2 linked regions of the Parafrankia discariae genome follow. The protein of the gene in region 2 interacts with the protein of the main gene of each other region in a pairwise test. Links are inferred from orthologs where the notes say so. Each region holds a gene or a part of one and is shown on either strand. Other genes may lie near its edges. The genes, in order: ftsZ and B056_RS0101975.

Region 1 (15,944 bases), 220 kb from region 2 along the record:
ACCCGGCCCCGGGAACCGTCACCCGGGGCCGTTACCCGCGGACGGCCACTCAGGACCGGCCGGCGTACCGCAGCGAGCGCACGGCGACGACGAGCGCCGCCGCCGCGACCGCCGCGCAGACCGCGAGGTCGACCGTCACGTGCGCCCAGTCCACCGCCGGGGCGAACCCCTCGGCGAGGGCGTCCACCGCGTAGCTGCTGGGCAGCAGGTCACGGGCCAGCCGGCCGATGCCGGGCAGCCGGTCGGCGGGGATCACGCCGAGGAAGAGCACCACGCTCATGCCGAGCTGCCCGGCGACCGTGGCCAGCTCCGGCTTCGGCGCGAGCAGGCCGATCGCCGCACCGATCCCGGCCAGGCTGGCCCCGGCGAGCACCGTCACCGGGACGAGCAGCCACAGGCCGCCCAGGGGCAGCCCGTAGAGGAGCGCGCCCACCACCACGGTCACGATCGTGCCCGGTACCGCGAACGTCGCGTACGAGGCGGCCGTGCCGAGCACCACCGCGGCGCCGGGGATGGGCAGGGTCAGGTAGTAGTCGAGCGCCCCGGCCGCACGCAGGGCCCCGAAGCGCTGCGCGAGCAGGTTGAGCGCGACGAACGCCACGACGAGCACCGTCGATCCGGCCACGACGGAGGCCGCCGCGGAGTTGTCATCGATGTCGACGATGCCCCGCAGCAGGATCATGATCCCCAGGGACTGGAACGCGGCGACGAAGAGCAGCGGTACCCGGGCCACCCGGGCACGGGCCAGCTGCCCCCGGTAGACAGCCGACACCGCCGCCGGGAAGGCGGTCGCCGGGGGAAGCGGCACGGGCACATCCGCCGCGGCGACCCCATCGGCCTCGACCGCGGCCCCGCCAACGTCGGCGGCGGCCCCGCCGGCCTCGACCGCGGCCCCGCCGGCGGCCCGGCCCTTCCTGCCGCTCCTCTTCCGGTCCGCACGACCGGATGAACGGTTCTCAGGCGGCACGGCGGCCACCCCGACACCCGTCGCGGGCGGCCGGCCGGCCGGACCCGCCGGGGTGGCGGGGTGAGGTGTCGTCAGGGTCATGTCCGCTCCAGATCACGGCAGGTTCCGCCGAGAGTGAGATACACGTCCTCCAACGACGGAGTCGCGAGACTGAAGTCGTCCAGGGCGGCGAACGCCGGCCCCGTGGTGAGGCGGCCGAGGGCGTCCCGAGCCTCGGCGTGGGCCAGCCGGGTCGTCCACCGGCGGCCGGTCACCCGCGCCGTGGCGGCGAGCCGGGCCACGGTCGGGTCGTCGACCGGCGGGTCGTGCCGCCAGACCAGGTCCAGCCGGACGTCGTCGGAGACCGACGCCTTGAGCCGGCCCGGCGAGTCACAGGCGATCACCCGGCCCGCGTCGAGTACGGCGACCCGGTCCAGCACGGTCTCGGCCTCCAGGACGTTGTGCGTGATCAGCACGACCGTGGTGCCGCGCGCGGAGCGGCGGCGTTCGAGCGCCGTCCACACCGAGCGGCGGGCCACCGGGTCGAGGCCGGTCGTCGGCTCGTCCAGCACGAGCACCGGGCGCTCGCCGACCAGGGTGGCCGCGACGCAGGCGAGCCGGCGCTGCCCGCCCGAGAGGCGTCCGAGCGGCCGGTTCACGACCTCGCCCAGGGCGAGCTCCTCGATCACCTCGTCGCGCTCCCGGCGGGCGCCCGCCCGGGACAGCCCGCGCAGCCGCGCGGTCGTCTCCACCGCGACACCCACCGGCAGCTCGGCCAGCGCGAGGTCGTCCTGGCCCAGGTAGGCCGCCATCCGGGCGGCGGTTCCGGGCCGGCTGACGACGTCGTGCCCGAACATCGTGATCGAGCCGGTGTCGGGGCGGAGCAGGCCCATGAGCTGGCGGACGAGAGTCGTCTTGCCGGCGCCGTTCGGACCGAGCACGCCGAAGACCTCGGCCGGACGGACGTCGAGGTCGATCTGGTCGTTCGCGAGGACGGCGCACTCCCCGGCGCCGTGCCGCCGGGTGAGGCCACGCACGGCGTAGCTCAGCACGGCTGTCATTCTCGCAGCCGACACGCCGAGCGGAGGCCCGGGGCCGATGCCGCCGACGTCACACCGGCGACACCTACCACCGGCGTGACAGCCGGGTCACGTACCCGGAGCACCCCCACCACCGCCTCGCACCATGTCATCGGACCGGACGGGATCAGACCGCGCTGCTCATCCAGACGACGATGTCGAGGATGCGCAACGGGGTCACCGCCGGGCCGCCCGGCGGCACGAGGCCGGTGAGCCGGCGGAACTCGTCGGCGTTCTCCCGCAGGTCGTACTGCATGGCGCGGACGAGCAGCTGCATGTACTCCCGCCACGACCGCCCGTCGCGCGGCGACGGGGGGACGCACTCCTCGTGCTGGTAGAAGATCCGCACCTTTGAGTCGAACAGCGGCACCAGCGCCGGGCGCTTGCGGTGCAGCACCTTGGCGATCAGCGATCCCTTGACGTCGCGGTCGGCGACGTCGGGGTCGTCCAGCGGGTCGTAGAGCGCCGCGACCAGGTCGAGGGTCACCTCGTCCGCCTCGATCAGCTCGATACCCGGAGGCAGCCGGTCCAGCGCCCGCTGCAGCAGCGGGGTCAGCGCGGTCAGCGTGTGCATCCGGTCGAGGTCCACGTTCACGCCGAGCAGGCAGGGCGCCAGCAGGTCGCCGGTGCACAGCAGATCCGGGTCGCCGTTGGTGACGAGCCCGTCGTAGTAGGGGTACGCGTACCGCAGTCCCCGTTTGCGTGGCCCCAGGTACTCCTCGAGCAGGCTTTCCGCGTCGAAGACCTCCCGGGTGCCCCTGGCCAACCTCACCCGAGTGCCCCCTTCGTCGTCAGGCGGACCGTCCGTAGCACGGCCGCCGGTCAGGTCCCGCCACCCGGCCGTGCCGGTGGACGTCCCCCCTGGACCTGGTGCAATCCTGCCCTGTCCCGGTCGGACGATGGAAGACGACCCTCCTGACGGCCGTCGCGCTAGGCCGATCGCGGCGCCCGGCGCCCTCCCGCGCGCGGCGCGGGGGGCCTCGCTCCGCCCAGCCGTGCCCGCCCCCAACGTGCCGGGTGGGCACCTCGGGGGGTGGAACGCCGCCAGGCTCGCGGGCGGTCGCTCAGCGCTGGCCGGGCTGCAGCGGGACGAAGTGCACGGCCGCCGGTGAGATGCCGGGCGGGGCCGGGTCGACGACCCGCACCCCCGAGAGACGCCCGAGATCGACCAGCCGGGCCGCCGGCGCCCGCACGACCGCGGCGAACAGGCAGCCGCACCGGGCGCGCAGCGCGGTGGCCTCCTGCCGCGCGCGCTCGGCCGCGGCGGGGTCCGTGCTGTCGTGCGCGCGGGTGTCGGCGGCGGCGGCCTCGCTGTCGAAGGCGGCCGTGAGGTCCGCGACCGGGTCGCGGACGGTGGCGGCCGTCACCATCCCGTCCGGCGGGACGCCGAAGAACACCTCGAGCGTCCGGTAGGCGGTGAAGATCCGCAGCATCTCGTCCGGCGTGCGGTAGCCGGCCAGACTGACGACGGCGTAGAGGTCGGCGTCCGGAGCCGCCCGGGTCAGGCCGTCCAGCTTCGCCGCCGCCTCGGCGGTGTACGCGGCGGGCGACTCACCGGCGGCCGGGCCGACGATGACCGTGGGCTCGACGGGCCCGGCCGGCGCGTCGCCGGGACCTGGGCCGGGTGGATGGCTGCCGTCGGGATCGGCGCCACGCAGCATCGTGGTGACGGCACCGACGACGATGAGCACGACCAGCCCGAGCACCAGCAGCCGGCCGACGGCTTCCAGGACCCGCCCGGTGACGACACCGGCGCGTCCCGGCGGCGGCGGGCCGTCGCCGTCGGAGTACGGGCCCTCGCCCGCCGCCCGGCCGCGGCGCAGGCGGGCCCGGGGACGGTCGCGCGCGCCGGCGAGGCCGCCCGCGACCGCCGCGAGCGTCCGCCCGGCCGACGGGAGGGCGGCGTCGTCGACCCGGTCGAGCAGCCGGATCACGAAGCGTCCCGGCCCACCGGCCGCGCGGCCGTCGCCACCGGACGCGTCACCCGTGGGCGACGCGGACACGGCGGGCGACGCGGACATGCTGGACGCGGCGGGCGACGCGGGAGCATCTCCCGGACGGCTCCCGGTCAGGGGGGCCGCCCCGGAGGGACCGCCCGCCGAGGGCGCGTTCCCCGCAGGAGCGTCGACGGTCGGCTGATCGACCGCGGGCGGGTGCCCGGCTGCCGGGTGCCGCCCGGCGGGCGGATGCCCGGCGGTCAGGTGCTGTTCGGCGGGCGGCTCGTCGGCAGGTTGGTCACCGGACTGTGGATGACCGAAAGACGGGTCGCTGGCAGCGGAAGCGGACGCGGAGTCGACGGAGGCGGCAGGCGCGGGTTCGGCGGGCACACGGGCCGCCTCGGGATCGCCCCCCGCGGACGGCGCGGAGGGCGGGCCGGGGTCCGCGGGCACCGGTGTCCTCACGTCTGGTCGCGCAGCCGCTTCACCGCCTCGGCCAGGTCGTCGGGATCGGGGCTGGTGAACTCGACCCAGGTACCGTCCGCCGGGTGCGCGAAGGCCAGCCGGGCGGCGTGCAGCCACTGCCTGGTCAGCCCGAGCCGCTGGGCCAGCGTCGGATCCGCCCCGTAGGCGAGGTCGCCCACGCAGGGATGGCGCAGCGCCGACATGTGCACCCGGATCTGGTGGGTGCGGCCCGTCTCCAGCCGCACCGACAGCAGCGAGGCGGCGCGGAACGCCTCCTCGGTGTCGTAGTGGGTCACGCTGGGCTTGCCGTCCGCGACGACGGCGAACAGGCCGGGCCGGCGGGGATGGCGGTCGATGGGGGCGTCGACCGTGCCGCGCAGCGGGTCGGGGTGCCCCTGGACGACAGCCCGGTACTCCTTCTCGACCTCGCGCTCCCGGAAGGCCCGCTTGAGGAGGGTGTAGGCGCGTTCGCTCTTCGCGACCGCCATCGCCCCGGTCGTGCCGACGTCGAGGCGGTGCACCACGCCCTGACGCTCGGCCGGGCCCGAGGTGGAGACCCGGTAGCCGGCGGCGGCGAGTGCGCCGATGACCGTCGGACCGGTGAACCCGGGGGCCGGGTGGGCCGCGACACCGACCGGCTTGTCGACGACCACGATGTCGTCGTCGTCGTGCAGGATGCGCAGGCCCTCGACCGGGGTGGGCTCCATCGTGACGGGGCGGGGTGGGGCGGGCAGGGCGACGTCGAGCCAGGCGCCGCCGCTCACCCGGTCGGAGCGCCCGCGGACCTGGCCGTCGACGCTCACCTGGCCGTCGTCGACGAGCGTGGCCGCGGCCGTGCGACTCAGGCCGAACATGCGCGCGATGGCGGCGTCCAGGCGGATACCGTCGAGGCCGTCGGGCACCGGCAGCGAGCGCCGGTCGGTCTCGGCCGTGCTCACGCGCCACCTGCCCCGGCGCCACCGGTGTTACCCGGCCCGGTCGAGTCGGCTGGCCCGGGTTCGGGTTCGGGTGGCGGGGCGGTGGAGAGGCGCGTGCCGTCCAGGCCGATGCCGCGTAGAGAAAGAATGACCGCGAGCACTCCTCCGCAGACGATCGCCGAGTCGGCGACGTTGAAGATGGGCCAGTGGTGGATGTGGACGAAGTCCACGACGTGCCCGCGCAGCGGCCCGGGGGCGCGGAACAGCCGGTCGATCAGGTTGCCCAGCGCGCCGCCGACCATGGCACCGAAGACGAACGCCCACCCGACGGAGGCCAGCCGCCGCGCGGTCACCACGACCACCGCGACGACCGCCAGCGCGATCAGGCTGAGGATGACCGTGGCTCCGCCGGCCAGGCTGAACGCCGCCCCCGAGTTCCGGGTCAGGCGCAGGTCGAGCACGCCGGGGATGATCTCGATCGGCGCGCGCCCGGAGAGCCGGGCGACGGCGAGCAGCTTCGTGCCGATGTCCAGGGCGATCAGGCACAGCGCGGTCAGCGCCACGACGAGCACCGCACGGTGTGAGGCGACCAGGCGGTCCCGCCCGGGTCGGGCCGGGGCGCCACCTGTCGGGGCGCCGTCTCCCGCGCCGGCGACACCCGGGGCGCCCGCGCCGGCCGCACCGATGTTCGCGGTGCTCCCGTTCACGGCGCTCCCGTTCACGGTGCTCCCGTGTCCGGTGCTCCCGTACGGGACGCCCTTGTCCATCCCCGGCTCGGCCACCACACACACCACTGTACGGGTGCGATCTCACGGGTCGACCGCCGGCGATCCGCGGCCCGGGGCGCCGTTCGCCGTCGGCTACGCTGAAGGAGCGGAAAGGCTTTGACGGGACGAGTAGCGGCGGGCGCAGTCGCAGCGAGCCGGGGGTGGTGCGAGCCCGGTGGCCAGCGCGCCGCGAAGATCACCCTGAGCTGTCGGGAGAACAGGGCCCCGGGCCCCCAGTAGATCCGGCCGCCGCGGCAGGACAAGAGTGGCCGCTCGGCCGCCGTCCACGAGAGATCGTGGAACGCGCCGGGCGCGCAAGGAGGGTGGTACCGCGGTACCTCGCGCCACCACCGGCCCGCGCCGGTGTGCGGCGGGGTGTCGTCCCTCCGCCGGAGTGCCCCACCGCCGACGGAGACCAGCCACGATGAGTACCCCCGACGCCCCGACGCCCGCGTTCCGCCCACTGCCCGCGCGGGTCGACCTGCCCGCCTTCGAGCGCGAGACGCTGGAGCGCTGGAAGGATTCCAAGGTCTTCCACCGCTCGCTGCAGGCCGGCACCGACCGGCCGCTGTGGGTGTTCTACGAGGGCCCGCCGACCGCGAACGGCAAGCCGGGCGCCCACCACGTCGAGGCCCGGGTCTTCAAGGACCTCTTCCCGCGCTACCGGACGATGAAGGGCTACCACGTGCCCCGCCGGGCGGGCTGGGACTGCCACGGCCTGCCCGTCGAGCTCGCCGTCGAGAAGGAACTCGGCTTCACCAGCAAGAGTGACATCGAGGACTACGGCATCGCCGAGTTCAACGAGAAGTGCCGCGAGTCGGTGCTGCGCCACGTCGCCGACTTCTCCGCGATGACGGAGCGGATGGGCTACTGGGTCGACCTCGACGACGCCTACCGGACGATGGACACCTCGTACATCGAGAGCGTCTGGTGGTCTCTCAAGCAGATCTTCGACAAGGGCCTGCTGGTCGAGGACTTCCGGGTCACCCCGTACTGCCCGCGCGACGAGACACCGCTGTCCGACCACGAGGTCTCCCAGGGCTACAGCGACACCGACGACCCGTCGGTCTACGTGCGGTTCCCGATCGTCGAGGGCCCGCGCGGTCTGGCCGAGCGGGGCGCGCACCTGCTGGTGTGGACGACCACCCCGTGGACGCTGGTCTCCAACACGGCGGTCGCCGTCCATCCCGAGGTCGACTACGTGCTGGCCCGGGCCGCCGGCGGTGAGCTGCTCGTCGTCGCCGAACCGCTGCTGACCGCGGCCCTGGGCGAGGGCGCCGAGGTCGTCGAGCGCTTCACCGGCACCGAGCTGGCCGGCACCCGCTACGCCCGGCCGTTCGAGCTGGTCGCGCTGGAGCGCTTCGAGGAGGCCGCGGCGAAGACCGCCGTCGGCAGAGGTGCGGGGACGTCCGCCCGCCCGCACTCGGTGGTGCTCGCGGACTACGTGACGACCACGGACGGCACCGGCCTCGTCCACCAGGCGCCCGCCTTCGGCGCCGAGGACCTCGCGGTCTGCCGCGCCAACGGCCTCGGCGTCGTCAACCCGGTCGGGACGGACGGGCGTTTCCTGCCCGAGGTCCCGCTGGTCGGCGGGCTGTTCTTCAAGGACGCCGACGCGCCGCTGTCCGCGGACCTCACCGCCCGCGGTCTGATGTGGCGGGCGGCGACCTACACGCACAGCTACCCGCACTGCTGGCGCTGCCACACGCCGCTGATCTACTACCCGCTGCCGTCCTGGTACATCCGCACGACCGCCGTCCGCGAGCGGCTGCTCGCCGAGAACGCGCGGACGGACTGGCACCCCGAGCGCATCCGCGAGGGCCGCTACGGCGAATGGCTGCGCAACAACGTCGACTGGGCGCTGTCCCGCAACCGGTACTGGGGCACCCCGCTGCCGGTCTGGCGTTGCGAGGCCGATCCGGCCCACCTGACCTGCGTCGGCTCGCTGGCCGAGCTCTCCGAGCTGACCGGCACGGACCACTCGGCGCTCGACCCGCACCGCCCGTTCGTCGACGACGTGACCCTGCCGTGCCCGACCTGCGCGGCGACCGCCCGGCGGGTGCCCGAGGTCATCGACGTCTGGTACGACAGCGGCGCGATGCCGTTCGCCCAGTGGGGTGCCCCGCACCGCAACGCCGACGAGTTCGCGAAGCAGTACCCGGCGCAGTACATCTGCGAGGCGATCGACCAGACCCGGGGCTGGTTCTACACGCTCATGGCCGTGGGCACGCTGGTCTTCGACCGGTCGTCCTACGAGACCGTGCTGTGCCTGGGCCTGCTGCTCGACGCCGAGGGCCGCAAGATGAGCAAGCACGTCGGCAACGTGCTGGACCCGTTCGACCTGTTCGACCGGCACGGGGCGGACGCCGTCCGGTGGCTGATGCTGGCCGGTGGCTCACCGTGGTCGGACCGCCGGGTCAGCCACGAGTCGATCGAGGACATCGTCCGCAAGATCCTGCTCACCTACTGGAACACCGCGTCGTTCTTCGCGCTCTACGCGGGCGCGGCGGACTGGCGCCCGACCGGCGCCGACGGGTCAGGCGCGGGGGCCGCGGCCCCGGCCGACCGCCCGGTGCTGGACCGGTGGGCGCTCTCCGAGCTCGCCGACACCGTGGCCGAGGTGGACGCCGCCCTCGACGGCTTCGACTCGCTGCGCGCCGGGCGCCGCATCGCCCGCTTCGTCGACGACCTGTCGAACTGGTACGTCCGGCGCTCGCGGCGCCGATTCTGGGCGGGTGACCCGGACGCGCTGGCCACCCTCTACACCTGCCTGGACGGCCTGACCCGGGTGATGTCGCCGTTCACCCCGTTCCTGACCGACTGGCTGTGGTCCCGGCTGTTCGCGGGCATCCTGCCCGGCGCCCCGGACTCGGTGCACCTCGCCTCGTGGCCGCAGCTGCCGGCGGACCTCGTCGAGCCGGGCCTGGCCGAGCGGATGGACCTGGTGCGCAGAGTCGTCGAGCTCGGCCGCGCGGCCCGCGCCGCCAGCGGGGTGCGCACCCGCCAGCCGCTGCCGCGCGCGGTGGTCGGCTCCTCTGCGTTCGACGACCTCTCGGCGGAGCTGCGCGCGCAGATCGCCGAGGAGCTCAACGTCGTCGCCGTCGAGGCCGCGACCTCGGATCTCGTCGACATCAGCGTGAAGCCGAACTTCCGGGCGCTGGGACGGCGCTTCGGCAGTCGCACGAAGGCGGTCGCCGCCGCCGTCGCCACCGCCGGGGCCCCGGTGGACGGCCGACTGACCGTCACCGTGGACGGCGAGGCCATCGAGCTCGGCGGGGCGGATCTGATCGTCACCGAGACGCCGCGTGAGGGCTGGTCGGTGACAAGCGAGTCGGGTCTGTCGGTCGCCCTCGACCTGACCGTCACCCCGGAGCTGGCCCGCGCCGGGCTCGCCCGCGACGTGGTGCGCGTCCTGCAGGACGCGCGGCGGGCCGCGGGGCTGGAGATCACCGACCGGGTCGAGCTGCGCTGGGCGGCCAGCAAGCAGGACACGGTGGCAGCGCTGCGCGAACACGCGGCGACCGTCGCCGACGAGATCCTGGCGACGGTCTTCCAGGAGGCACCGGTCGAGGAGCCGGCTGACGCCGCGGGGGCCACCGCCCCGGCGGAGCCGGCCTGGCACCGGGGATCAGCCGCGGAACTCGGGCTGACCTTCGCCCTGACCAGGACGACAGCCGCGCCGCCGGTGGTTGGCTGACCGCTGCCCGCCCGCCCGCGCCGGTGGAACGCCCGTCGGCGCGGGCCTGGGCGGAGACAGCCGTGGTTTCCCGGCCCCGGCCGCGCGGCCGGGCGGGGTGTCGTCAGCCGCCGGCGCGCCGGACGGCCGCGACAGGCAGCAGGGCCGCGGCGAGGCAGCCGACGATCAGTGAGGTGTACGACCAGGTGGCCGCGCCGAACAGGCCGACCACGGCCAGCACCGCGGCGATGACCACCAGGGCACCGCTGACCATCACCATGGTGGCCTAGAACTCCTGCATGCCCGGGGCCTCGCGACGACCCGGGTCGAGGTCCGGACGACCGCCGTGACCGTTGCTCTCCCGCGCGAGCGTCGCGGCGCCCATCTGCGGGCCGCCCTGGAACGCCTGCGCCCCCACGTGCTGGGGCTGGGGTGGCTGGCCGCCACCGGTCTGCGCCATCCCGACGCTCGCGGGGGCCGGGGTGGGCGTCGGCGCGCCGGGGTTGAGCCCGGGGCGCGCCGGCATGCCCGGCCCGACGGCCGGCTGGGTGGGCATGCCGTCCAGGTCGCGCAGCTGCATCTCCAGGTAGGCACGCAACCGCGTGCGGTACTCGCGCTCGAAGGCGCGCAGCTGCTCGACCTGGCCCTCGAGGCGACGCTTGTCGTCCTCGAGCCCACCGAGCTGCTCGGCGACGTGCGCCCGGGCCTCACCGAGGATCCGGTCGGCGTCGGCGCGCGCGTCGCGGCGAGCCCGTTCCGACTCGGCACGGGCTTCCCGCAGCGCCTCGTCGGCGGTCCGCTGGGCGAGCACGAGCGTCCGCGCGACCCGCTGCTCGATGTCGGCGTCGTTCTGGCCACCGGCTCCCGGACCCGTGCGGGCCGGGACCTGACCGCCCCCGCCCACCAGCGCGGGCATGACCGCCGTCGGACCACCGGACACCGGCGGACCACCAGGCACGCCGGGGGCACCGAGACCGGGTCCACCCGGACCGCCCGGACCCGCGCCAGGCGGGCCGGCGGGCATCGGGGGCCGCTCGCGGGCGGCCTGGGCCGCCTGCGCGGCCTGGGCCTGCGCCTGGGCCAGCTGCCGGCGGGACTCCTCGAGCTGACGGCGCAGCTGCTGGTTCTCGTCGAGGATCTGTGCCGGGACACCGGGACCGCCACCGCCGGAGCGACGGGCCTCGTCGAGCTGCCTGCGCAGGTCGCTGCTCTCGTCGAGCAGTCGCGTCAGCTCGGCCTCGACCTCATCAAGGAAGGTGTCGACCTCGTCCTCGTTGTAGCCCGTGCGGAATCTCGTCGGGCTGAAGACCTTGTTCTGAACATCCTGCGGTGTCAGCGCCACGTTGCCTCCTCGTGCGGCATCGCCGCTCCCCGAAGAGAGGGCGGTCTGCGGGCAGTCTGCCTTGCCCGCACTCGCGGTGTGCACACGACCTCAGTCACAGCCTCTGCGCATAGCTCTGCAAAACGACGATCACTATGAAGAGAAGCAGGAAACCGAGGTCAAGCGCAACGCTACCTACCCTCAACGGCGGGATGAACCGCCGGATGAATCGCAACGGAGGGTCAGTCGCCGTGTACACGATCTCGAAGAGCAGGACCAGGGGACCGGTCGGCCGGAAGGAACCACTCAGCGCGAGCACCAGGTCGATGACCCACCGAGCGATCAGGAGCAGCAGGTAGGCCGTCAGCACCCAAAAGAGCAGAGTTCCAAGTGCGCTGATGGTGCTCTCTCCCGGGAGGACGAGGGGAAGTGGTGACGACCCTACTGGACGATCTTGCCCTGGCTACGACTGGTTGCTACGACTGGTTGTAGAACCCACCCTCGCGGATGCGTCGCTTGTCTGTCTCGGTGACCTCGACGTTGTGCGGCGAGAGCAGGAAGACCTTGTTGGTCACCTTCTCGATGTCGCCGCGGAGCCCGAAGATCAGCCCTGCGGCGAAGTCGACCAGCCGCTTGGCGTCGACGTCGTCCATCTCGGTGAGGTTCATGATAACGGGAGTCCCGTCACGGAACTCCTCACCGATCTGACGGGCCTCATTGTAGCTACGCGGCTGGAGCGTCGTGATCCGGTATGGCCGGGGCTCCTCCACCGGCGCCACCCGGCGCATCGGCGTCGGCACGGGCGGTCGCAGATGCTCCACCGGTGGGCGTCGCGGCATGGCGACATGCTCCTCACGTGCATCGATCCGGCGGACCGACCGGTCTATCGGTACCGGGTCGAGCGTGGCCCGCCGATCCTCCCGGACAGCGCCTCGGACGGCGTCGTGATCGCCGTCGTCATAGTCGTCGTCGAGATAGTCCTCGTCCTCCTCGGCGAGCCCGAGGTAGACCATCGCCCTGCGACCGAGCCCCATGGGCGCGACTCTAAGGGACACCGTGCCGTTCACCGAACAAAGCGGTGCCGATCCGAAGGTGTGTCGCGCCCTCCGCAACCGCGTCCTCGAGATCACCGGACATCCCGGCGCTGACTAGCGTCGCGGCGGGATGTTCGGAACGAAGTCGTTCGGCTACCTCACGGAGTCGCGCAAAGGCCGGCCTGGCGGGTGCTCCGCGTGGCGCGACAGCCATCACACCCGCCAGAACAAGCCCTTCGGAGCCGGCGACGAGCTCGGCGAGCGCCGGTACCTCCGCGGGCAGGGCGCCGCCGCGAGCGCCGTCCGCGGCCCCGGCGGGGGACTCGTTCTCCCTGGTAGACAGGGCGTTTCGCGCCCCGGGTGCACCCGGGGCGGCGGCCGGCCCCGCGAGGTCCAGACTGACCTGTATGCACACGGATATCTGACGACCACGTGCCGTTGCCGCCCGGGAAAGGGCCTCGACCAGTCGCGCTCGGTCCACCGACTGCACGCAGTGCGCCCAGCCCGCCACGGCCCGGGCCTTGTTGCGCTGGAGCTGGCCGACGAAATGCCAGACCGGCACATCGGGCCCGGTGGCCGACCCGAGGGTCGGAGCATGATCCACACGTGATGGACGCCATGCCCCCGACGTGTCGGCCAGCGGACTCGACTCCCGGGAACGATCACCATCGGACCACATCGTGTGCTCCTCCGGGCCGCCCGCGGCGGCGCCGGCCAGCGCCAGCCGGACGGCCTCGGCCTTCGGGCCGGCCTCCTGCTCGCGGTTCTCGGCGAAGTGCCGGACACCCAGCGCGACCAGCGCGAGGACGTCCTCGGCGGGCCGGGTCTTGCTGACGGCGATCAGGGTCAGCTCCGCCGGGTCACGGCCCGTGTCCCGGGCGGCCACGCCGATCCGGTCACGGACGATTGTCAGCCGCTCGCGCAGCTCCGCGAACCGGCGCGGGTCCGTCTCGCGGCCGGGGCCGGGTACGGGCCCGGTCACGGCAGCCAGGCGACGCCGGCGAACCGCCCGGTCCGCCCGTCGCGGCGGTAGGAGTAGAGATCACCGGACTCGGCACTGCAACGATCAGAGACCACAACACGGCCCACACCCGCCGCCGCCAGCTGGGCGCGCAGCCCGGCCCGGAGATCCAGCGCCGGGGTGCCCGAGCGGGTCCACGACCCGCTGCCCGGAACCTGCCGCTGGACGTCGGCGCGCATCTGGGCGGGCACCTCGTAGCACCGCCCACAGATCGCCGGGCCCAGCGTGACGTCGATCGACGCGCGGTCGGCCCCGAGCTCGTCGAAGATCTCCAACGTGGCCGTCAGCACACCCGCCGCCATGCCCTGGCGGCCGGCGTGCGCGACGCCCACCGCCGCCGGCGACTCGAAGATCACCGGCACGCAGTCGGCCACCAGCACCGCGAGCGCGACGCCGGTCGTGTCGGTGACCATGGCGTCGGCCTCGGGCTGCGGCCCGGGTGCCCGCACCAGGCTCACCCGGGCCCCGTGCACCTGCCGCATGAACTGGACCGGCCGGCCGACCCGGGACACGAGCAGCCGCCGGTTCGCCTCGACCGCCTCCGGGTCATCACCCACGTGGTCACCGAGGTTGAGCCCCGCGTACGGCGGCGCGCTCGTGCCGCCGTCACGCGAGGTCACCAGGAGGGGCACCGCCGCCTACTTGAGGAAGTCGGGGACGTCCAGCTCGTCGTCGTCGGCCACCGGGCGGACGGGGCGGCGCGGCGGGTAGGTCGGACGCGGGCCGGGACGGGCCGGGTCCGGGCCGCGGCCGGCCTGCGGCGGGGCGCCGCCGACCGGAGCGGCTCCGGGCCCGCCCGGGACCCCGTTGGGAGCGGCCCCGCCGGGCCCGAGCCCGGTGCGGGGCAGGCCCTGCGCCGAGGCCGCGTGGGCCGGAGCGCCGTGCCCGGGAGCCTGGTGGCTGGGAGCCGGATGGCCGCCGCCCTGGATGCCGGCAGCCGGCGCGGAACGGGCGTAGCCGCCCTCCCCGGCCTGGTCCGGGTGCTCCCGACGGGGCGGCCCACCCATGGGCCGCTGGTCGCCGGCGGAGCTCACCGCCGGCGCGCCGGCCTGGCTCGGGGCGCGGTCGTCGGGCAGCGGATCCGGCACGTAGTGGCCGACCTGCTGGCTCGTCGGCGGCAGGTAGGTCGAGTGGGTCGGCGCGGGCCGCGGCGGTGCCGGCACGTTCGGGATCGGCGGCAGCGCCGTGGTGCTCGGTGCGCCGCCCGGGCCCGGCTGGGCCGCCGGCTGGCCGGGGGCCCCCGGCTGGGGCGGGCCACCGGCCGCACCACCCGGCCCCGGTGGCCGGCGCTGGGTGGCGAGCGTGCGGGTCCGCCGGTCCTGCACGGTGTCGAACCCGGCGGCGATCACGGTGACCCGCACCTCGTCGCCGAGGGCGTCGTCGATGACCGCACCGAAGATGATGTTCGCCTCGGGATGGGCCGCGTCGGCGACCAGCTCGGCCGCGGCGTTGATCTCGAACAGCCCGAGATCGGACCCGCCGGAGATGTTCAGCAGGACGCCCTGTGCGCCGTCCATGCTGGCCTCCAGCAGGGGGGAGGCGATGGCCTGCTCGGCGGCGACCGTGGCCCGGTCGTCGCCCCGCGCCCGGCCGATGCCCATCAGGGCACTGCCGGCGTGCGACATGACCGTCTTGACGTCGGCGAAGTCGAGGTTGATCAGACCAGGGGTGGTGATCAGGTCGGTGATGCCCTGGACACCGGAGAGCAGCACCTGGTCTGCGCTGCGGAAGGCGTCCAGGACGCTGATGTCGCGATCGGTCATCGCGAGAAGGCGGTCGTTCGGGATGACGATGAGGGTGTCGACCTCATTGCGGAGGGTGTCGATGCCCGTGTCGGCCTGGGTCGCGCGGCGGCGGCCCTCGAAGGTGAACGGACGCGTCACCACGCCGATCGTCAGCGCGCCGAGTGAGCGGGCCACGTTGGCGACGACGGGAGCACCACCGGTGCCGGTGCCACCGCCCTCACCCGCGGTCACGAAGACCATGTCGGCCCCCTTGAGGACCTCCTCGATCTCCTCGCGGTGATCCTCGGCGGCCTGGCGGCCGACCTCCGGGTCGGCACCGGCCCCCAGGCCACGGGTGAGTTCACGGCCGACGTCGAGCTTGACGTCGGCGTCGCTCATCAACAGCGCCTGGGCGTCGGTGTTGATGGCGATGAACTCGACACCCTTCAGCCCGACTTCGATCATCCGGTTGACGGCGTTTACGCCGCCTCCGCCTATCCCGACGACCTTGATGACCGCGAGATAGTTCTGGGGGGCTGCCATGCGGTGTCGGTCCTCCAGCGGCGTCGGTGGGCGAGCAGGGGGGCTCCCCGGCTCCGTTAGCCCGCGGCCTTACGACCGATTGGAGCGGGGAAGCAGCCGAGCAGCCTCAACCTTCACCGTCAGCTAGACGGTTACAGTTATGTCAACTTCCGACTGTGGATCGGACAGTAGGCACGGCTTCGTCGGTGGTCAAGGACGCTGGCGGCGCGTCACACGGATGGGATTCGCGTCCCGTTCGTCACACCGGTCCCGGCTCGCCCGGGGCAGCTCCGCAAAGGCCCTGCCCGGTGGTGTGTACTGCGTGGCGTGACCGGTCCGCACTCCGACGACGCTCCGGCCGCTCCGGCCGCTCCGACCGCCCGCGCCGCCGCGTCGCCGCCCGTCGTCCCCGACCCCCGCGACCGCCCCAGGCAGCCCCGGCGGGTCCACTTCCTCGGCATCGGCGGCGCCGGACTGTCACCGCTCGCCCAGATCCACCTGGCCGCCGGCGGCCAGGTCTCCGGCAGCGACCAGG
Region 2 (12,726 bases):
CGCACCCTCATCCTGGTCAAGCCCGATGGCGTCAGCCGCGGCCTCGTCGGTGAGGTCGTCGGCCGCATCGAGCGCAAGGGGCTGAAGATCGTCGCTCTCGAGCTGCGCACCCTCGAGCGCTCGGTCGCCGAGACCCACTACGGCGAGCACGCCAGCAAGCCGTTCTTCGGCGAGCTGGTGGAGTTCATCACCTCCGGTCCGCTCGTCGCGCTGGTGGCCGAGGGGCCCCGCGCCGTCGAGGCCCTGCGTGGCCTGATCGGTGCCACCGACCCGGTGAAGGCGGCTCCCGGGTCGCTGCGTGGTGACTTCGCCCTCGAGATCGGCCAGAACCTCATCCACGGGTCGGACTCGCCCGAGTCGGCCAAGCGCGAGATCGACCTGTTCTTCCCCGGCCTGAGCTGACCCGGCCGGCTCCGGCCGGCCTCCCCGAGGGTGGCCGGCGGCACCGTTGCGGGTGAACCGCCGGCCGCGCGGCGCCCCGTCGCGGCGGTACCCCGGTGGGGTCGCCGCGCGGGCCGCCCGTCCCGGTGGGCGTTTCGGCACCGATCCGGGGCGGTTGCGCCCGCGGCCCGGCGCCCGATCGGCGGCGCTGCGCCGCCCGCTCGGCAACCGTCCCGGATGGCGTGGCGCCGACCGGCGTGCCGTGCCCGCCCCGCTACGCGCGGGGTGACACGCTTCCCGGTCGGCGCGGTGACCCCACCGGGGGCGGTCTACGCTTTCAACTGCCCGGAACGTGTCCGGCGGGTCGCGCCGAACGACCTTGCGGTCGGTCGTCGTGACCGTGTTCTCGCGCGGCGCATCCGGGCCGTCCCGCCCGCTCGACGAACTCTGTACGCGTTTCGCGCGTCGGTCGGAGACGGGCCGGTCGGTGACGCCCGCGTGCGCCGCCCGGACCCGTCCCAACCGCGCGCCCCCCGGGAAGGCCGGCACCCGACGATGTCCAGTTCGCTGTCATTCCTCGGTCGTGACATGGCCGTCGACCTTGGTACCGCCAACACGCTCGTCTACGTCCGCGGCAGGGGGATCGTCCTCAACGAGCCCAGTGTGGTGGCGATCAACACGACCACCTCGGGCATCCTCGCCGTCGGTACCGACGCCAAGCGGATGATCGGGCGCACCCCGGGCAACGTGGTGGCCGTCCGTCCGCTGAAGGACGGCGTGATCGCCGACTTCGAGACCACCGAGCGGATGTTGCGCTACTTCATCCAGAAGGTGCACCGCCGCCGGCACTTCGCCAAGCCGCGGCTGGTGGTGTGCGTGCCCTCCGGCATCACCGGCGTGGAGCAGCGGGCCGTCAAGGACGCCGGCTACCAGGCCGGGGCCCGCAAGGTCTACATCATCGAGGAACCGATGGCGGCGGCGATCGGTGCCGGCCTGCCCGTCCATGAGCCGACCGGGAACATGGTCGTCGACATCGGCGGCGGCACGACCGAGGTCGCGGTCATCTCCCTCGGTGGGATCGTCACCAGCCAGTCGATCCGCACGGCCGGTGACGAGCTCGACACGGCGATCATCTCCTACGTCAAGAAGGAGTACTCGCTGATGCTCGGCGAGCGGACCGCCGAGGAGATCAAGATGGCTATCGGTTCGGCACACAAGATCCCGGACGAGCCGAGTGCGGAGATTCGCGGCCGTGACCTCGTCACCGGTCTGCCCAAGACGATCGTGGTGACCGCCGAGGAGATCCGCAAGGCCATCGAGGAGCCGGTGAACGCGGTGATCGACGCCGTGAAGGTGACTCTCGACAGATGCCCTCCGGAACTCTCCGGCGACATCATGGACCGCGGGATCGTGCTGACCGGTGGTGGGGCGCTGCTGCGCGGGCTCGACGAGCGCCTGCGGCACGAGACCGGGATGCCGATCCACATCGCGGAGAACCCGCTGCACTCGGTGGCGATGGGCTCGGGCAAGTGCGTCGAGGAGTTCGAGGCGCTCCAGCAGGTCCTGATCTCCGAACCGAAACGCTGACCGCCCCCCGGGGTCGGGAACCCGGCCGGCCCGCCGCTCGTCCGACCAGGAAGATCGACGGTCGCGGGCGCGCGGTGCCGTGGCGGCGGCGGCCGAGGGCGTTGTGACAGCGCCGGTCCAGGCTTGTCCGGCCGTTTCGGCGGCCGGGTGGCCGGCCGGCCCCGGCTCGAGGGCCCGCCGCGGCCCCGGTAGAAACATCACCGGAACATCGCGGCTGACCGTGGGCCGGCAGCCATCCGGACCACACGGCAGGAGGACGGCACCGGTGACGGAGGACCGACGTGGGACGTGACACCAGGCGCTCCCGCCTCGTCATCGCCGCGCTGCTCGTCCTCGCCTTCACGCTGATCACGCTCGACTACCGGACGGGTGACTCCGCGACCGGGGTGCGCGGGGCGCTGCACTCGGCGGTCGGTGGCGTGGAGAACGCGGTCACCACGGTGACCCGCCCGGTGGGGCGCACCGCCTCCTCGCTGACCCACCCGAACCGCTACCACGACCGCGCCGACCGGCTTGACGAGGAGAACGCCGCGCTGCGGCGCCAGATCGCCGACGGGGCCGAGATCGACCGGCTGGCGGGGCAACTGTCCGACCTGCGCCTGCTCGCGGACAAGGGCCAGTACACGATCGTCCCGGCCCGGGTCATCGCGGTCGGCGACGTCACCGGCATGGACTGGACGGTGACGATCAACGCCGGCCGCCGGGATGGCCTCGCCGTCGACAAGGTCGTCGTGAACGCGTCGGGCCTGGTCGGGACGGTCGCCTCGGTGACCGACAGCACCGCCGTGATCAAACTGCTCTGCGATCCGACCAGCCGGATCGGCGCCCGGCTGGAGACCACCCAGCTGCTCGGCGCGGTGGCCGGCGGCCAGGGGCCGAGCTCGCTGACCTTCACCCTTTATGACGCCTCGTACCAGGTAAAAAAGGGTGACCGTTTGGTGACGTTCGGTAGTCTTGACTATGTGGCGGGTGTACCGATCGGCGAGGTGACCAGGGTGGTGGATGTCGGCGGGCTCTCGCGCACCGCCGAGGTGCGTCCCTTCGTCTCCGTCGGCACGCTCGACCTGGTCGGCGTCGTGATCGGCGGCCCGCCGGCGGACCCGGGCGACCGGGTCCTCCCGCCCCGGCCGGCACCCGCGCCCGCCGCCGCGCAGCCGCCGGCTGGCCAGCCCGAGAACGGCCAGCCCGAGAACGGCCAGGCGCAGAACGGCCAGCCGCAGACTGGCCAGGCGCAGGGCGGTGCGGGCGTCCCGGCGGCCGAGGGCGCGGGCTGAGCCGGCCGTGTGGGATACCGGAAGCCCCGAGGAGAACCTGCATCCGCGCACGTTCGCGGCCGCGGTGGTGGTGCTGCTGGTCGCCGTCGTCCTGCAGGTCTCGGTCGTGGCCCGGCTCGGTGCACCGCTCGGCCGGCCCGACCTGGTCCTCGTCCTGCTCGCGATCATCGCGTTGATCGAGGGGCCGATGCTCGGCGCGGTCCTGGGCTTCACCGTCGGGCTCGTTGCCGACCTGCTGTCCACCCATGTGATCGGGCAGACCGCACTCGTCCTGTGCCTGGTCGGGTATCTCACCGGCCTGGTGATGAACGCGGCGGAGCGCTCGATCGTCGTGCCGCTCGCCGCCGTCGGTGCCGCGGCGGCGCTGGGCACCCTGGGCCACGCGGCGACCACGTCGATCCTGGGCGACGCGGCCCTCACCGGTGGCCAGGCCATCGTGCGCGCGCTCGCCGCCGGGCTCTACGCCCTGCTCGTCACGCCGTTCCTGTTCCCGCTCGCGGCGGGGGCCTCCCGCCGCCTGCGCGGGGATCGGAGGCGGGTGTGACCGACCGGATGCGGATCCGGCTGCTGATCCTTCGGGTCCTCGTGCTCTCCCTGCTGGTGACGCTCGGCGCCCGGCTGTGGGTGCTGCAGATCCTCGACGGCGAGCGCTACCGCCAGGTCGCGGAGACCAACCGGGTCCGTGAGGTGGTCACCCCCGCCACCCGGGGCATGATCGTCGACGACGAGGGCCAGCCCCTGGTGCGCAACCGCACCTCGCTGGTCATCTCGGTCAACCGGTCGGCCATCGACCGCCAGGCGGACAAGGGCAAGGCCGTGCTCGACCGGCTGGCCACCGTCATCGGGGCGCCGCTGGCCGAGCTCGAGCAGCGGGTCCGCTTCTGTTCGGCCACGGTGCGGGCGCCCTGCTGGAACGGCTCGCCCTACCAGCCGGTCCCGGTGGCGAAGGACGTCACCCCGGCGCAGGCGCTCGCGGTGATCGAGCACCCGGACCGCTTCCCCGGCGTGTCCGCGGACCTGCAGGCCGTCCGCGAGTACCCGAACGGCGGGCTCGCCGCGCACGAGCTGGGCTACCTCGCCCCCGTCTCGCAGGAGCAGCTCGACAAGCAGGGCGACGAGAAGGGCTACCACCTCAACAGCCTGATCGGCGTCTCCGGCCTGGAGTACACCTACGACGACGCGCTGCGCGGCGCGGACGGCGTGGAACGCCTCGAGGTCGACCGGTTCGGCCGGGTCGCGGGCACCGCGTCGACGACCCCGCCGGTCAGCGGCGACCACCTCGTGCTCAACCTCGATCTCGACGTCCAGCGCGCGGCCGAGGAGGCGCTGGCGAAGACGCTCGACTCGCTCGGCGGGGGAGCCCGCTCCGCCTCCGCGGTGGTGCTGGACGTGCGCACCGGCGGCGTCGTCGCGCTGGCCAGCCTGCCGTCCTACGACCCGTCGGTGTTCGTCGGCGGTGTCTCCCAGAACGACTACGCCGCGCTGTCAGACCCGGCCAACGGCACCCCGCTGCTGTCCCGCGCCTTCCAGGGCTCGGCGGCGGCCGGGTCGACGTTCAAGGTGGTCTCGACCGCCGTCGCCATGCAGAACCTGGGCGCGACCGGTGACCAGACCTACGACTGCGCCCCGACTCTGCAGGTCGGCGACCAGATCTTCCACAACTTCGACGGCTCGTCCGCGGGCCCGATCACGCTGCACCAGGCGCTGGTCATCTCCTGCGACGTCATCTTCGACAAGTTCGCCTACGACGCCTGGGTCGCCGACGGCGGGCTGCGCAACGGCCGTGGCCCCTACCCGGAGCCCAAGGAGTACTTCATCCACATGGCCGAGGCCATGGGTTTCGGCCGGCGCACCGGCATCGACCTGCCGGGCGAGACCGCCGGCTCCGTCGTCGACCGGGCGGACGCGAAGAAGATCTGGGAGGAGCTCAAGGACTCCTACTGCCGGCGCGCGCAGAACGGCTACCCGGAGGAGTCCGACCCGACGAAGGCCGAGCGCTTCCGCAAGTACGCGGCCGAGGCCTGCGTCGACGGATACCTCTACAACGCCGGTGCGGCCGTCCAGTTCGCCATCGGGCAGGGGCAGTACCTCTCCGTCAGTCCGTTGCAGCTCGCCACCGCCTACGCGGCCATCGCGAACGGCGGGACGATCTACCAGCCCACCCTGGCCAAGGCCACGGTCTCGCCGGACGGCAGGGAGGTGAAGCCGATCGAGCCGAAGGTCGTCGGCAGGCTGCCCGTCTCGCCGGAGATCCTCGCCTACATCCGGGGCGGCCTGACCGGGGTGACGACCGAGGGCGGCGGCACGGCGACCGGGGTGTTCGCCGACTGGCCCAGCGACATGGTCCCGGTGGCCGGCAAGACCGGGACCGCCGAGGTCGAGGGCAAGGGCGACACCTCGTGGTTCGCCTCGTTCGCCCCGGCGAACGACCCCCAGTTCGCGGTCGTCGTGAGCATCCCGGAGTCGGGAACCGGCGCCGAGTACGCCGCGCCCGTGGCCAAGGAGATCTACCAGGCGCTCTACGGCGTCGGGCGTCCCGGAGCGGTACCCGGCGGCAAGCCACCGGCCGAGCTGCCCAAGCTCAGCCGTGACGGCACGTTCGCCGCGGCCTCCGGCGCCCCCGCGGCCGCTCCCGGCACGGCCGGCACGACGGCCCCGGGTGCGGCGCTGCCGGGATCGGTGCCGACGGGCACGGCGCCGGCGGTGCTCACCGGCACGGCGCCGGCGGTGCTCACGGAGACAGCGCCGGCGGCGCTCACGGGAACGGCGCCGGCGGTGCTCACGGGTGACCAGAGCGGTGAGCCGGCCGGCGGCCCGGTGGCGGCGGGTGCGGCGGCAGGTGAGCGGGAGGCGCGGGCGCGCGGCCCAACCGGCCGCGGCTGACAACGAGACCCGGCAGCGAGAACAGCGACCACGGCACGGGAACCACGGCAACGGGAACAGCGGGCGGCGAACGGCCGTCCACCGGTGGCAGGGGAGGCGAATGATGACGCAGGAGCAGGGGCCCACCGCGCTGCGTTCCTCCCCGGTGCTGGTCCGGGGGCGGATCGGGCAGCTGCGCGACCGCGCCTCGGGGCGGCACTCGCCGCTGCGGCGGCTCGACTGGGTTCTGCAGATCAGCGTGATCGCGCTGGCCCTGCTGGGTGCCCTGCTGGTCTGGTCGGCCACCCGCCAGCGGCTGGAGGAGGCCGGGGGAGACCCGCAGACCTTCCTGAAACGCCACCTGCTGAATCTGATGATCGGCCTGCTGCTCGGGGCCGCCGCGACCCTGGTGGACTACCGGATCCTGCGGGCCTACGCGCCCTTCGTCTATCTCGGCTCGCTGGTCGGTCTCGTCGCCGTTCTCGTGGTCGGCACCACCGTCAACGGGGCCCACTCGTGGATCGTGCTCCCGGCCGGCTTCCAGCTCCAGCCGTCGGAGTTCGCCAAGGTCGCGCTCGTCGTCGGCGCCGCGATGATCCTCGGGGAGAAACACGAGGACCGGCACACCGGCATCCGCCGCGGCGCGCCGGGCCACGGCGACGTGCTGCTGGTGCTCGGCCTCGCCGTCGTGCCGATGGCCCTGATCATGCTGCAACCCGACTTCGGCACGGTCATGGTGCTGGTGTTCGTCACCCTCGGGATGCTGGCGGTCAGCGGCGCGCCGCGGCGCTGGGTGCTGGGCCTGATCCTGTGCGGGGTTCTCTTCGGCGGGGCGATCCTCCAGTTCCACCTGCTCAAGCCCTATCAGGAGGCGCGCCTCACCTCGTTCGTCTCCGAGAACAAGGCGGCGTCGTCGACCGGTTACAACGTCGACCAGGCGATGACCGCGATCGCCAACGGCGGCATCACCGGCCGTGGTCTGTTCGAGGGCCAGCAGACCCAGGGCCAGTTCGTGCCCGAGCAGCAGACCGACTTCGTGTTCAGCGTCGCCGGCGAGGAGCTCGGCTATCTGGGGGCCGGGGGTGTGATCGTCCTGCTCGGCGTGGTGCTCTGGCGGGCGCTGACGATCGGTTTCCACTCGCAGGACTCGTTCGGCGCGCTCATCGCCACCGGCGTGGTCTGTTGGTTCACCTTCCAGATCTTCGTCAACATCGGCATGTGTCTCGGCGTGATGCCGGTGACCGGCCTTCCGCTGACATTCCTGTCCTACGGCGGTTCCTCGATGTTCGCGAACATGATCGCGGTCGGGCTGCTGCAGAATGTCCGCCTGCGCTCGCGCTCCGACCCCTACGCGCTCTGAGGCCTGAGGCGGTCGGCCACGCTGCGGTGCCGTAGGCTCGCGGGCATGTCCGGACAGTCGCTGTTTCCCCTCCTGGAGCCGCTGCTCCCACGGGTCCGGAAGCCCGTCCAGTACGTCGGCGGCGAGGGGAACGCGGTCGTCAAACCCTGGGGCGACGCCGCGGTCCGCTGGTGTCTGATGTACCCCGACGCCTACGAGGTCGGGCTGCCGAACCAGGGCGTCCAGATCCTCTACGAGATCCTCAACGAGCAGCCGGACGTCCTCGCCGAACGCACCTACTCGGTCTGGCCGGATCTCGAGGCCCTGATGCGTGAGCACGGGATACCGCAGTTCACGGTGGACGGCCATCGCCCGGTCGCGGACTTCGACCTCTTCGGGGTCAGCTTCTCCACCGAGCTCGGCTACACGAACCTGCTCTCGGCCCTGGATCTCGCCGGCATCCCGCTGCACACCGCGGACCGCGCGGCCCCGGGCGACGGCCTGGCCTGGCCGATCGTCATCGCCGGCGGGCACGCGTCCTTCAACCCCGAGCCGATCGCGGACTTCGTCGACGCCGTCGTCATCGGTGACGGCGAGCAGGCCGTCCTGCTGATCACCGACCTCACCCGCGCCTGGAAGGCCGCCGGCTCGCCCGGCGGGCGGACCGAGCTGCTGCACCGCCTCGCCCGCCGCAAGCTGGTCTACGTCCCTGGGTTCTACGACGTCACCTACCGGCCGGACGGGCGGATCGCGGCGGTCACCCGCAACCGGGACGAGGTCCCGGAACGGCCCGCCAAGCACACCCTGACCGACCTCGACTCGTGGCCGTACCCGAAGGCGCCGCTCGTGCCACTGGCCGAGACGGTGCACGAGCGGCTGAGCGTGGAGATCTTCCGCGGCTGCACCCGCGGCTGCCGGTTCTGCCAGGCCGGCATGATCACCCGTCCGGTGCGGGAACGCAGCATCACCACCGTCGCCGAGATGGTCGACGCCGGGCTCGCGGCCTCGGGTTTCTCCGAGGTCGGCCTGCTGTCGCTGTCGAGCGCGGACCACAGCGAGATAGGCGAGATCGCCAAGGGCCTGGCCGACCGCTACGAGGGCACCAACACGGCGCTGAGCCTGCCCTCCACCCGGGTGGACGCCTTCAATGTGACCCTCGCGAACGAGTTCTCCCGCAACGGCCGCCGCAGCGGGCTCACCTTCGCCCCCGAAGGCGGCTCGGAACGGCTCCGTAAGGTCATCAACAAGACGGTCAGCGCGGAGGACCTGGTCCGCACGGTCAGCACGGCCTACGCGAACGGCTGGCGGCAGGTGAAGCTCTACTTCATGTGCGGCCTGCCCACCGAGACCGACGAGGACGTCCTGGAGATCGCGGATCTCGCCCGCGAGGTCATCCGGGCCGGCCGGCGGGCCAGCGGTCACCGCGACATCCGGTGCACCGTGTCCATCGGCGGGTTCGTCCCCAAGTCGCACACGCCGTTCCAGTGGGCGGCGCAGGCGTCCCACGAGGTGACCGACCGGCGCCTCAAGCTGCTGCGGGACACCGTGCGCGCCGACCGGGAGGTGGGCCGGGCGGTCGGCTTCCGCTACCACGACGGGCGCCCGGGCATCATCGAGGGCCTGCTGGCCCGCGGTGACCGCCGGGTCGGCCGGGTGATCGAGCGGGTCTGGCGCGACGGCGGCCGCTTCGACGGCTGGAGCGAGTACTTCTCGTTCGCCCGCTGGGAGGCGGCGTGCGAGGCGGAGCTCACCGGGCTCGGTGTCTCGCTGGACTGGTTCACGACCCGCGAGCGCGACGAGCGCGAGGTCCTGCCGTGGGACCACCTCGACGCCGGCCTCGACCGTGACTGGCTGTGGGCCGACTGGCAGGAGGCCCTGCGCGCGACCGAGCTGGACGACTGTCGCTGGACGCCCTGCTACGACTGCGGGGTGTGCCCGACGATGGGAACCGAGAACCAGATCGGGCCCACCGGGCGCACCCTGATCCCGGTGATCCCGGTGGGGCCTCCTGCCGGAGCGCCGGACCCGGCCGCCGCGGCCGGTGCCGGCACCGGCACCGGCGCCGGCGGGTCATCCGCTGTTCCGTCCGACCTGGCGCGGGCAAGTGCCTCGTCGACCTGAGGGCCCGCCGCCCCCGCCGGTGGTGGCCCGGGTGCGGGTCCGGTTCGCCAAGCGGGGGCGGCTGCGTTTCCTCTCGCACCGCGACATCGCCCGGACCTTCGAACGCGGCCTGCGCCGGGCCCGGATACCGGTCGCGTTCTCGGCCGGGTTCAGTCCCCATCCCCGGGTGTCGTGGGTCGGCGCGGCGCCCACCGGCGCCGCGAGCGAGGCCGAGTACTTCGAGGTCGCGCTGTCCGCGCCGATGGAGCCCGAGCAGGTCCGCGCGGCACTGGACGCGGCGCTCCCACCTGGGCTGGACGTCCTGCACTGCGTCGCGGCGGACAGCCCGCCACTGCCCGACCGCATCGACGCGTCCCGGTGGCGGCTGAGGATGCCGGGCGTCGCGGCCGCCGATCTGGACGTCGCGGTGACCGAGCTGCTGGGCCGGGAATCGCTGACGGTCGAGCGGGCCACCAAGGACGGACGGCGTCGCGTGGACGTGCGCGAGGCCGTGGTCTGGGCCGTTTGCCGTGCAGAGAACGACACCTGTGCGATACTGGACGTGGTCGTACGGCACACGACGCCCGCCGTTCGACCCGACGACGTGCTGACCGCCCTTTCCGCGGTCGCCGTCCTCAGCGTCCCGGTGCCGCCCGAGCCAACACGACTCGAACAGGGCCGGTTGCGCGAGGACGGAACGCTGGCGGACCCGCTGGTACCGGACCGCGACGAGGCTGCCCGGCTGGTGGGTCAACTCGGAGCGTGATGCAGGGCGTCGCAGGATTGCCGGCGGCACCACCGTCGGACCGAGACAGTGGCTTCTGCGCGGCCGCGACTGCTGACACAGCGCGCCCGGGAGCCCGAGAGGCTTCATAACCCGTGCCCGAAGATCAGATCATCGAGGACAAGGCCACGCGCTCCGAGGCGGTGCCTGCCAAGGCACCGTCCCCCGGGACGGTGCCCTCCGAGACTGTGCCCTCCGACAACACCCCTGCGGCTGCCGCGGCCCCTGAGAGCGCGGTCGCCGAGACCGCGCCGCAACGTCCCGCCCGGCGCCGCCGCGCGGCCGGCCGACCAGCCGGGTCGCCCCCCGAGGAGGCGGGCCCGCCCGTCGCCCCGGCTGATTCCGCCGCGGCTGGAACCACCGGTGCCGGCGCCGCCACCGGTGCCGAGGCCGGCGGCGCGCCGGACACCGCGGTCCCGCTGGTCGAGGCCGCCGCCGAGCCGGCGCCCGAAGCCGCGCCAACCAAGCCGGCCCGGCGGGCCAGGACCACCCGGCCGCGCCGAGTGTCCCGGGAGGCCGGCGCGGCCGCGTCCGACACTCCAGCCACCTCTGCCTCCGCCGACGCCGCGTCGCCTGACGTCGTGTCGCCCGCCGCCGAGGCGCCCGACCTGAAGGCGCTCGACTCGAAGGCGCCCGTGACGGCGTCCCCCGAGACCGGGTCGCCCGCCGCCGCGGCGACCGCGGCCGGTGCGGACGTCACCGCCGACTCCTCCGGGTCGGCCGCGAAGATCGACGTCGCCGCGCCCGCCGCGCCCGCTGACACTACGGCGCCAGGCGAGGCGGCCCCCGCCGCGACCAAGCCGCGTCGGACCCGTGCTCGTCGGACGGCCACGAAGGTCGAGCCGGCCGCCGAGGCCGGCACGTCCTCGGGTGCGCCGGGCGTCGAATCCACCGCGCCCGCGTCATCCGGCGCGGACGCGGCGGTCGGGCGGACTCCCGCCGCCGCTGCTCCGGTCGCCGTGCCGGCCCCGGCTTCCGTGTCCACTCCGGCTTCCGTGTCCACTCCGGCTTCTGTGCCCGCCCCGACCGCCGTGTCGGCCCCGGACTCGTCGGCCGTCGGGGCCACGTCGCCGGTCGTGGCGGCCACCCCGCCGGCTTCCGGGCCGGGCGTCGACGAGGCCGGCGACCCGCTGGTGGAGCCGATCGCCGAAGCGGCGGCGGATACCACCGCCGAGGCGGGCACCGCCGGCACCACTGACACCACCACCGCGACCGTGGCCGCCGAAACCACCGGAACCACTCCCGTGGCCGGAACCGGGGCGGTCGCCGCCGCGCGGACCGCTGCCGCCGCCGAGGCGCCCGGCGCGTCCGAGCCCCCGCGGGCCGAGCGCACCCCGCGGCGACGCACCCGGGCGGTCGCCCCGACGTGGACCAGCGGTGCCGAGGCGCCGGCCCCCGCGCCGGTGACCCGGCAGCCGGCCCGGCGCCCCGTCGCGATGATCATGTTCCAGCAGCCGGAGCCGGCGGTCGTGGATCCGTGGCCCCGTCGCCGGCGCGCCGCCGACGACGAGGCGCCGGTCGAGCCCGCCGTGACCGGTCGCGGCGGTCTCCCGGGCGCGGACCTCGACGAGGCCGTCCCGGCCGACGAGATCGTTGACGCGGCCGACGACGCGGTCGCTTACGACACCGCGGAGTTCGGTGAGGCACTGGAGACGGACAGCGGCGAGCAGGCGTTCGACGGCGGCGAGTACTTGTCCGTCGACGGGGACGGGGACGCCGACGACGCCGGGCCGGGCGGCACCCGCCGTCGGCGCCGCGGCCGCCGCGGCCGTGGCCGGGCCCGTGGCGAGGACGAGATCTCCGAGACCAGCGACCTCGCCGACGAGTCGGGCGACGAGGCGGAGGAGCGTGACGACCGCGAGCTCGAAGCCGAGCCGGGGGAGCGCGAGCCCAGGCCCGCCCGCCGCCGGTCGCGGCGCGCGCCGGCGCGGGAGACGTTCGACGAGGCGGAGGAGACGGACTCCGACGCCGAGCTGGTGGCCGGAACCGATCCCGACGCCGACGAGGAGTCCGACGCCGAGGAGGGCGCGGACCTCGAGGACGGCGCCGACGACTTGGCCGAGGACGGTTCGGACGACGACCGCGCCGGCGGATCCCGGCGGCGTCGCCGGCGCCGTCGCCGCTCCGGGACCGGCGCGGAGACCACGCCGACCCCCGACGACCCCCCGAACACCGTCGTGCACGTGCGCGAGACGCGCCGGGACGACGACCTCGTCCGCGGGGTCAGCGGTTCCACCCGGCTGGAGGCGAAGCGCCAGCGCCGGCGTGAGGGCCGTGACAGCGGTCGCCGCCGCGCTCCCATCGTCACCGAGGCCGAGTTCCTCGCCCGGCGGGAGTCGGTCGAGCGCCGGATGATCGTCCGCCACAACGGGGACCGCACCCAGATCGCCGTGCTCGAG

What was found.
Region 1: the proteins of B056_RS0101975 (region 2) and ftsZ interact in binary tests that used the Escherichia coli proteins (3 or more experiments, as listed by UniProt). The link is inferred for Parafrankia discariae from one-to-one orthologs.

What each region holds. Positions count from the first base shown.
Region 1 is NZ_KB891102.1:242,713-258,656, forward strand. The notes cover bases 13,117-15,944. They hold ftsZ (cell division protein FtsZ), read right to left. Parts: upstream 15,431-15,944; coding sequence 13,802-15,430; downstream 13,117-13,801. Other genes in these bases: B056_RS0101065 (YggS family pyridoxal phosphate enzyme), read right to left, coding at 13,117-13,124; pgeF (peptidoglycan editing factor PgeF), read right to left, coding at 13,121-13,795; murC (UDP-N-acetylmuramate--L-alanine ligase), read left to right, coding at 15,737-15,944. In the rest of the region: B056_RS0101010 (ABC transporter permease), read right to left, coding at 50-1,048; B056_RS0101015 (ABC transporter ATP-binding protein), read right to left, coding at 1,045-2,007; B056_RS0101020 (DUF6308 family protein), read right to left, coding at 2,153-2,797; B056_RS0101025 (hypothetical protein), read right to left, coding at 3,090-4,028; B056_RS0101030 (RluA family pseudouridine synthase), read right to left, coding at 4,424-5,365; lspA (signal peptidase II), read right to left, coding at 5,362-6,129; ileS (isoleucine--tRNA ligase), read left to right, coding at 6,536-9,808; B056_RS43405 (hypothetical protein), read right to left, coding at 9,912-10,067; B056_RS0101050 (DivIVA domain-containing protein), read right to left, coding at 10,074-11,129; B056_RS0101055 (YggT family protein), read right to left, coding at 11,224-11,478; B056_RS0101060 (cell division protein SepF), read right to left, coding at 11,585-12,142; more of B056_RS0101065, read right to left, coding at 12,153-13,116. UniProt on the Escherichia coli protein: Essential cell division protein that forms a contractile ring structure (Z ring) at the future cell division site. The regulation of the ring assembly controls the timing and the location of cell division.
Region 2 is NZ_KB891102.1:463,284-476,009, reverse strand. What follows is about bases 12-2,952. They hold B056_RS0101975 (rod shape-determining protein), read left to right. Parts: upstream 12-936; coding sequence 937-1,968; downstream 1,969-2,952. Other genes in these bases: mreC (rod shape-determining protein MreC), read left to right, coding at 2,250-2,952; ndk (nucleoside-diphosphate kinase), read left to right, coding at 12-402. In the rest of the region: more of ndk, read left to right, coding at 1-11; more of mreC, read left to right, coding at 2,953-3,242; rod shape-determining protein MreD, read left to right, coding at 3,250-3,786; mrdA (penicillin-binding protein 2), read left to right, coding at 3,783-6,125; rod shape-determining protein RodA, read left to right, coding at 6,229-7,464; B056_RS0101950 (TIGR03960 family B12-binding radical SAM protein), read left to right, coding at 7,510-9,564; B056_RS0101945 (TIGR03936 family radical SAM-associated protein), read left to right, coding at 9,548-10,309; B056_RS0101940 (Rne/Rng family ribonuclease), read left to right, coding at 10,423-12,726. UniProt on the Escherichia coli protein: Forms membrane-associated dynamic filaments that are essential for cell shape determination. Acts by regulating cell wall synthesis and cell elongation, and thus cell shape.